DNA from 2 places in the Nesterenkonia suensis genome. Region 1 is predicted to be linked to the other one. Evidence: predicted binding sites of a transcription regulator. Region 1 holds the regulator's gene; the other holds the start of a gene.
The links. The regulator LexA, encoded in region 1, represses DNA repair genes until DNA is damaged. The targets are predictions, from matches to a motif close to TCGAACANNTGTTCGA.

Region 1 (4,503 bases):
AAGCTCGACGGAGGCTTCCCCCAGGAGGATGAGGAGCAGGCGCTGTTCTCCTTCGGTGAGGAGCCTGTAGGGGAGTCCGCACCGGAACCGGGCTCCCGGCTCGGCCGGGAGATCGTCCGGCTGCGGGAGTGGGCCGAAGAGACCGAGACCGGTGATCGGGACGACCTGCCGGAGGGCGTCTCGGACCGAGCGTGGCGTCAGGTCTCGGTCAACGCCGTGGACTGCATCGGACCGCGGAAGTGTCCGATGGCCACCGAATGCTTCTCCGAGCTGGCCCGTGAGCGGGCACAGGACGCTGACCTGGTGGTCACCAACCACGCGATGCTGGCCATCGATGCCTTCGAAGGTCTGCAGGTGCTGCCTGAGCACGACGCGGTCATCATCGATGAGGCCCACGAGCTGGCCGACCGCGTGACTTCGGCGGTGACGGCCCAGCTGTCAGTGCAGATGATTCAGACGGCGGCCAGCTCGCTGCGCCGCCACACGAGCCTCAGCGGCGAGGACCTGCAGGCGGCCGCCATCGCGGTCGACGCGGCCTTCCATGCGAAGGAGTCCGGGCTGCTCACCCGGGGGCCGGACCCGCAGCAGACCCAGGCTCTGGAGATCACCCGCAATGCGGCCCGCACCGCCCTGTCGGACAGCAAGCCATCCGGTGAGTCCGAGGGGGACACCGGGCGCGCCACCGCCCGGGCCCGAGTGCAGGCGGTCCAGGAGACTGCGGAGCGGATGCTGCAGTCCGCGGAGACACCTGACGTCATCTGGCTCACCCGTCCCGGCAGCTTCACCCCTGGCGTCGGCTACCGGGAGGCCGACATCACCGAACCCCCGATCCTGCATGTGGCGCCCACCTCGGTGGCGGGTCGGCTGCGGGACGGGCTGTTCGGCGACAGGACGGTGGTGCTGACCTCGGCGACGCTGACGATCGGAGACAGCTTCGAGCCGGTGGCCGGAGCGCTCGGACTGGGCGGGGAGAAGGCCCCCTCCTGGGACGCCGTCGACGTCGGCAGCCCCTTCGAGTACCCGAAGCAGGGGGTGCTCTACGTGGCGAAGCATCTGCCCGCGCCGTCGCTGAAGACCGCCGAGCAGCAGCGTGACGAGCTGGCTGAGCTCATCGAGGCCTCACGGGGGGCCACATTGGCCCTGTTCTCCTCACGGCGCGCCGCCGAGGAGGCCGCGGAGGACCTGCGTGGTCGGTTGGATGTGCCGATCCTGTGCCAGGGTGACGCGACGATGTCCGCTCTGGTGCGCGAGTTCGCCGAGGACGAGGAGTCCTGCCTGTTCGGCACGATGAGCCTGTGGCAGGGCGTCGACGTCCCCGGCCGGTCATGCCGGATGGTGGCCATCGACAGGATCCCCTTCCCCCGTCCCGATGATCCGCTGATGAGCGCACGCACCCAGGAGGTGGCGCGCAACGGCGGCAACGGCTTCATGCAGGTGGCGGCGACCCATGCGGCGACGCGACTGGCCCAGGGGGCGGGACGGCTGATCCGCAGCGCCGACGACAGGGGAGTGCTGGCCATTCTGGACTCCCGGCTGGCGACCGCCCGCTACGGAGGGTTCCTGAAGAAGTCGATGCCGGACTTCTGGCCGACGGTCAGCGGCGACATCGCGCGCGGGGCCCTGCGCCGACTGGCGGATCAGCACACCGGAGACAGGTGAGTCGCCACCCGCTCCAGGTCGTGACGTCCGTGATGTCCGGCGCTGAGAGCTGCGTGCGGGTCAGAGGCTGCGCAGCACCGTGACGACCTTGCCCATGATGGTGGCCTCGTCCCCCAGAATCGGTTCGTAGCTGCGGTTCTGCGGCAGCAGCCACTGGTGACCGTCCCGTCGGCGAAGGGTCTTCACCGTCGCCTCGTCGTCGAGCAGCGCGGCGACGATGTCCCCGTTCTCCGCGGTCTGCTGCCGACGGACCACGACCCAGTCGTCCTCGAAGATTCCGGCCTCGATCATCGAGTCTCCCCGGACCTGGAGCATGAACAGCTCGCCTTCGCCGGTGAGCTGACGCGGCAGCGGCATGACGTCCTCCACATGCTGCTCGGCCAGGATGGGGCCGCCGGCCGCGATGCGTCCGACCACCGGGATGTCGGTGGTGCGGCTGTCGTTCTGCTCTCGGTAGGCATCCAGATCCACCACGGCGCTGTCGGCCCCCTGGGGGCGCGCCGTCGTCTCGTCCGAGCGTGCGGCGGCCTGCTCCGGCGCCACCTCGGAGTCCGGGGCCAGCAGGCGGCCTGCTGAGTCCCGGATGACCTCCATGGCACGAGGCTTGCCCGGCACACGGCGCAGATAGCCCATCTGCTGCAGGCGAGCCAGCTGGTGAGTCACCGAGGACAGCGAGGCGAGTCCGCAGGCGTCGCCGATCTCGCGCATCGACGGCGGGTAGCTGCGCTCGGCCAGGGACTGCTGGATCACATCGACGATGCTGCGCTGCCGATCCGTCAGGCGGGGAGCCTCCTCCTGCGTCCGCTGGGCGGCTCCGGTCTCCTCGGCTGGTCGCTTCTCCACGGCCATCACTCACGCCTCTCTGTGCAGGGTCTGGACTTGTCCGCCGCCTGGCTCGGCTCTGAGACACCCGATGCGGGACTGTCCATGTCAGAGGATCCTGATGGACTCTGAGGCATGGAGACCCGATCGAACATCGCATCCGAAACTGGGTTCGAACATGTGCTTCAGGCTACGGGACCACAGGTTGCCAAGCCAGCATATTCGAGCGCATGTCTGGCCTCATGTCGAACGAGTGTGCTAGAAATAGAACACAGATTCGAACAGTCTTCGATTCGGCAGCCAGCACGAGAGAGGTCTTTTCCCATGCGTCCCTCGCACGCCTCCTTCACCAGCAGTCGGTCCACTGCGTCTCCTGGCGACGCCGGGCACTCCGCGCCTGCCGGGCAGGGCACGACAGTGACGCTGACCCGCCGGGGGCGGCTGCTGTTCGTCGGGCTGCCGGCACTGGTGCTGCTGGCGGCAGCCTTGGTCGGCCTCGCCCTGCTGGTGGGCAGCTTCACGAACCTGGCTCAGGCCTCCGGCCAGGAGGCCCTCGGGGTCGAGGCGATCGAGGTGACCGTCACCCCCGGGGACACGCTGTGGAGCGTGGCGTCCCGTGTGGACTCCGAAGAGGACATCCAGGTGCTGATCACGCGGATCGCCGAACTGAACGATCTCTCCTCCTCGGAGCTGCACCCGGGGCAGACTCTCGATGTCCCGGTGGTGGACTGACCACCAGCATCCCGGAGCGGACGCGCAGAGAGGGCGATCCACCATGACGCGAGACGTCAAGATCGCGGAAGATGCTGACTCGGGTCCCAGCGCCGCGAGTAGGATGGCCGAGTGACTTCTCAGCAGAACGGGGCAGGCGGCGCGACGCCGTCGACGGCGACCCCCAGCCGATCCGAACGCCTGGCGCGGCTTCCGCTGCGTGACGAGTTGCGGGGGCAGGAACCCTATGGGGCGCCTCAGTTGACCGTGTCGGCGATGCTCAACGTCAACGAGACCACCTATGGCGTGCCCGCCGACGTCGTGGATGCGATCACCGCAGAGGTCCGCGCCGCCGCGCAGTCCCTGAACCGGTATCCGGACCGCGAGTTCACCCGGCTGCGGGAGAAGCTCGCCGACTACCTGGGGCACGGGCTCAGCGCCGAGAACATCTGGGCCGCCAACGGGTCGAATGAGATCATGCAGCACATCCTGCAGGCCTTCGCCGGTCCAGGGCGTTCCGTGATGGCGTTCCCGCCGACCTATTCGATGTATCCCCTCTATGCCCGCGGGACCTACAGCGAGTACATCGCCGGCACCCGGGCGGAGGACTTCACGCAGAGCCCCGAGGACGTGGCCGGTCAGATCCGCACCCACCGTCCCGATGTGGTGATCCTCTGCTCCCCGAACAACCCCACCGGCACTGCGCTGGGTCTCGACGTCGTCGAGGCCGCCTATGAGGCGGCCCTCGAAGGGGACACCATGGTCGTCGTCGATGAGGCCTACGGGGAGTTCCGGCAGAACGGCACCCCGTCGGCGCTGGAGCTGCTGGACGGGCGGGAGCGGCTGATCGTCTCGCGGACCATGAGCAAGGCGTTCGCGTTGGCCGGCGGACGGCTGGGCTACCTGGCCGCCGCCGAGGAGGTGACCGATGCGCTGCGTCTGGTGCGGCTGCCGTATCACCTCTCCGCGGTCACTCAGGCGACTGCGGAGGCCGCACTGGATCACAGCGAGACGCTGATGGCCAATGTGGAGCGCATCAAGGGTCAGCGGGACCGCATCGTGGAGGCCCTCACCGCGTTCGGCCTCACTCCCGCGCCGTCCGACGCGAACTTCGTCTTCTTCGGCGGTCTGCAGGACGAGAAGGCGGCCTGGCAGCATCTGCTCGACACCGGAGTGCTCATCCGAGACATCGGGATCCCCGGCCACCTGCGGGTGACCGCCGGCACCGAGGAGGAGACCACCGCATTCCTCGAGGCCCTGGGACGACACCTGGGCCGCTGACTCGGCGGACCGGTGACGGCCGCACCTCTG
Region 2 (4,503 bases), 220 kb from region 1:
CTCGACGACGATGAGCGTGTTGCCCAGATCACGCAGCCGGGTCAGCGTGCCGATGAGCCGGGTGTTGTCCCGCTGGTGCAGGCCGATGGAGGGCTCGTCGAGCACATACAGCACACCCACGAGTCCGGAGCCGATCTGCGTGGCCAGCCGGATGCGCTGGGCTTCCCCGCCGGAGAGCGTGCCGGCGGCGCGCTCCAGGTTCAGGTAGCCCAAGCCGACGTCGAGCAGGAAGTTCAGCCGGGCGAGGATCTCCTTGAGGACCTGTTCAGCGATCGTGGCGTCCCGGGCGGAGAGGCTCAGCGTGGAGAAGAACTCGACGATCTCGTCCAGCGGCCGGCGGGAGACCTCCGCGATGGAGCGACCTTCGATGAGCACGGAGAGCGAGGCGGGGTTCAGCCGCTGCCCGTCGCAGTCCGGGCAGGGGATCTGGCGCATATACTGCTCATAGTGGTCCCGGGCGTTGTCGGACTCGGTCTCCTCATACTTGCGATGGAGATACGACAGGACCCCTTCGAATCCCGTGGAGTACTTCCGTTCACGCCCGAAGCGATTGCGGTACTGGACGACCACCTTGTGATGGCGCCCGTGGAGCAGCGCCTTGCGTGCCTTCTTCGGCAGATCGCGCCACGGCGTGGTCAGCGAGAAGTCCAGGTCCTCGGCCAGGGCTCGGATCAGACGCATCCAATACTCGCTGGAGGCCTTGCCGCGGTTCCACGGAGCGATGGCCCCGTCCTGCAGGGACAGGGTGTCATCAGGGATGACCAGCTCCTCATCCACCTCCAGGCGGGAACCGATGCCGGAACAGGTCTGGCAGGCGCCGAAGGGCGAGTTGAACGAGAAGGAGCGCGGCTCGATCTCATCGATCGCCAGGGGATGCTCGTTGGGGCAGGCCAGATTCTCCGAGAAGCTGCGGTGCTTCGGGCCGGTGAGTCCGTCCGGGACGCGGTCGGGGTTCTCGGCGCTGCCGTCGTCGGCGAGGTCGACGAGATCGACCACGACCCGTCCCTCGGCCAGGCGCAGCGCGGTCTCGATGGAGTCGGTGAGCCGCTGGCGCATGCCCTCGCGGATGACGAGGCGGTCGATCACGACATCGATGTGGTGCTTGATCTGCTTCTCCAGCACCGGCGGGTCATTGAGCTGGGCCGGCTCACCGTCGACGGTGGCCCGCGCGAACCCCTGCCCCGCGAGCTCCCGGAAGAGGTCCTTGAACTCCCCCTTGCGACCGCGCACCACCGGCGCCAGAACCTGGAACCGGGCCCTCTTCGGCAGGTCCAGGATCTGGTCCACGATCTGCTGCGGCGTCTGCCGGTCGATCTTCTCGCCGCAGACCGGACAGTGGGGCACCCCGATGCGGGCCCAGAGGAGCCGGAGGTAGTCATGGATCTCGGTGACCGTGCCCACTGTGGACCGAGGGTTCCGCGAGGTGGACTTCTGATCGATGGAGACGGCCGGGGACAACCCTTCGATGAAGTCGACGTCGGGCTTGTCGACCCGCCCCAAGAACATGCGCGCATAGGCCGAGAGCGACTCGACGTACCGGCGCTGGCCCTCGGCGAAGATGGTGTCGAACGCCAGCGAGGACTTCCCGGAGCCGGAGAGGCCGGTGAAGACGATGAAGGCGTTGCGGGGCAGCTCCACGCCGACGTCGTGGAGGTTGTGCTCTCTGGCGCCCTGGACCACGATCCGATCCGCCTCGGCACGCCCGACGACGCCGTTGGCACCAGCTCCCCGGCGCTGACCAGGGCGGTCCTCGTCACCCTCAGACTGGATCACTGGACCGCCGACCTCGACAACTCGCTCAGACACGCGCACCAGTGTATGCCCGCGACGCCGATCGAACAAACATTCGACACACCGCCTCCGCGGAACGCCGGCTGCTGGCAGGATGGAGGCATGGACGATCCCACACCCGTGCCCGGCTCCGCCGAGAACTTCACCGAGAACTTCACCGAAAATCTCACCGAGAATCTCACCGAAAACTTCACCGAGAATCTCACGGGGGGCTTCTCCGACGCAGTGGTGCTCTTCGACCTGGACGGCACCCTGGTGGACCCTGCCGGGTCCATCACCGGAGGAATCGCCGCTGCTCTCGACGCCCACCAGGTCCCGGTCCCGGATTCCGCGACTCTGCAGGCGATGGTCGGCCCGCCGCTGGCCGCGAGTCTCCTCGCGCTGCCCGGGATGCGCGAGGAGCTGGTGCCCGACGTCGTGGAGCACTATCGGCGAGGCTACCTCGCCCATGGCATGGCGGCCTCCACCGTCTACCCCGGAGTCCGCGACCTGCTCGCCGCACTGCGCGCCGCCGGAGCGACCCTCGCAGTGGCCACCTCCAAGCCCCAGCCGCTGGCGGAGCGGCTTCTGGAGGTCCAGGGGCTCACCGCGGCCTTCGATGCGGTGGCCGGCTCCTCGGCGGACGAGTCCGTCCCCCACGCCGGGAAGGGCCCCATCCTCGCGGCCGCGCTGGAGTCGCTGGGACTCGCCCCCGGCCAGGCGCCGGCGGTGATGGTCGGTGACCGACGCTTCGACGTCGAAGGCGCCCACGCCCACGGGATGCCGTGTGTCGGGGTCAGCTGGGGCTGCGCGCCCGCGGGCGAACTGGAGGCCGCTGGGAGCGATGCCGTCGTCGACGACGCCGAGGGGCTCCGCGCCGCGCTGGCCGGGCTGCTGGAGACAGTGCGCTCCCACCGCTCGACGACGCCATGGCATCTGACCGACAGCAGACCATAGACTGTCATCCATGGCCACCGACAGCTCACTGATCCACGACCTTCCGGCGATCACCGTCCGTCGCATCGCGGTCTCCGAGATGAGCAACAACGTCTACCTGCTCACGGCGAAGAAGTCGGGGGTCCAGGTGCTCATCGATGCCGCCGACGACGCCGAGGCGATCCGCGGGATGCTCGCCGAGGCGGCCGCGGACACGCCGTGTGCCCCGCAGCTGCGCGCCGTGCTCACCACTCACCGCCACTGGGACCACATCCGCGCGCTGGCCGTCCTGGCCCAGGGCGTGGAGACTGCCGCCGGCGAGGACGACGCCGCCGCGATCGCCGATGCCGAAGGCGTGCGGATCGACCGCACACTGGCCCACGGCGACCTGGTCCAGTACGACGGCATCGGGCTGGACGTCATCCAGCTGCGGGGACACACCCCTGGCTCAGTGGCCTTCGTCTACCCCGTCGAGGACGGACCGACCCATGTCTTCACCGGCGACTCGCTGTTCCCCGGGGGCGTGGGAAAGACCTGGACCGACGACGACTTCAGCGCCCTGATCGACGATGTCGAGACGAGACTCTTCGCCGCCTTCCCCGACGACACCGTCATCCATCCCGGTCACGGTGATCCGACCACTCTGGGGGCGGAACGTCCGCAGCTCGCCCAGTGGCGGGAGCGCGGCTGGTAGTGGCGGCTCCCCGACTCGACACCCTGCGCCCTTCCTCCGCCGAAGGGGGCGCACCGGATCCCGAACGCCTCGTCGAGGCCTTCACGCAGTGGACCGCGCAACGTGGCCTCACGCTCTATCCCGCCCAGGAGGACGCCGTCCTGGAACTGGCCGACGGGCGGCACGTCATCATGGCCACGCCCACCGGCTCGGGCAAATCCCTGGTGGCCACCGCCGCGCACTTCTTCGCGCTGTGCCGTGGGGAGCGCAGTGTCTACACCGCCCCCATCAAGGCCTTGGTCTCGGAGAAGTTCTTCTCCCTGGTGGAGATCTTCGGCGCGGAGAACGTCGGCATGGTCACCGGTGACTCTGCGGTCAACGCGCAGGCCCCGATCATCTGCTGCACGGCGGAGATCCTTGCGAACGAGGCTCTGCGCGACGGCGCCGAGGCCGATGTCGGCCCGGTCGTCATGGACGAGTTCCACTTCTACGCCGACCCGCAGCGGGGGTGGGCCTGGCAGGTCCCCCTGTTGGAGCTTCCACGGGCGCAGTTCCTGCTGATGTCCGCCACCCTCGGCGACACCAGCCGGTTCGAGCGGCGCATCGCGGAGCGGACAGGTCGCGACGTCGTCACGGTCTCCTCCGCCCACCGTCCGGTCCCGCTGCACTTCGAGTACTCGACGACCCCGCTGCAGCACAAGCTCGAGGAGCTGGTCGGCGGCCACCAGGCTCCGGTCTACGTGGTGCACTTCTCCCAGCGTGAAGCGGCCGAGCGCGCCGCCGGGCTGGCCTCGCTGAACGTGGTCGGCAAGGAGGACCGCGAGCTCATCCGGCAGCGGCTGGAGACCTTCCGGTTCGCCAAGGGCTACGGCAAGGTTTTGAACCGCCTGCTGCGCTCCGGGATCGGCGTGCACCACGCCGGCATGCTGCCCAAGTACCGGCGCATGGTGGAGCAGCTCGCCCAGGAGGGCCTGCTGAAGGTCATCTGCGGCACGGACACCCTCGGTGTGGGGATCAACGTGCCCATCCGCACCGTGCTGCTCACGGCGTTGAGCAAATATGACGGCGAACGCACCCGCCAGCTCAACGCCCGCGAGTTCCACCAGATCGCCGGACGGGCCGGC

Region 2: a site for LexA is predicted at 1,835-1,850, ahead of uvrA (excinuclease ABC subunit UvrA). Genes of this name have one in related genera too.

Annotation. Positions count from the first base shown of each region.
Region 1 covers NZ_BAAGRN010000001.1:742,694-747,196, forward strand. Annotated here, with positions in the region: gene ACYVKI_RS03165 (ATP-dependent DNA helicase) at 1-1,659, shown strand, start outside; gene lexA (transcriptional repressor LexA) at 1,720-2,508, opposite strand; gene ACYVKI_RS03175 (LysM peptidoglycan-binding domain-containing protein) at 2,806-3,213, shown strand; gene ACYVKI_RS03180 (histidinol-phosphate transaminase) at 3,325-4,473, shown strand.
Region 2 covers NZ_BAAGRN010000001.1:961,741-966,243, reverse strand. Annotated here, with positions in the region: gene uvrA (excinuclease ABC subunit UvrA) at 1-1,683, opposite strand, end outside; gene ACYVKI_RS04165 (HAD hydrolase-like protein) at 1,894-2,727, shown strand; gene ACYVKI_RS04160 (MBL fold metallo-hydrolase) at 2,738-3,400, shown strand; gene ACYVKI_RS04155 (DEAD/DEAH box helicase) at 3,400-4,503, shown strand, end outside.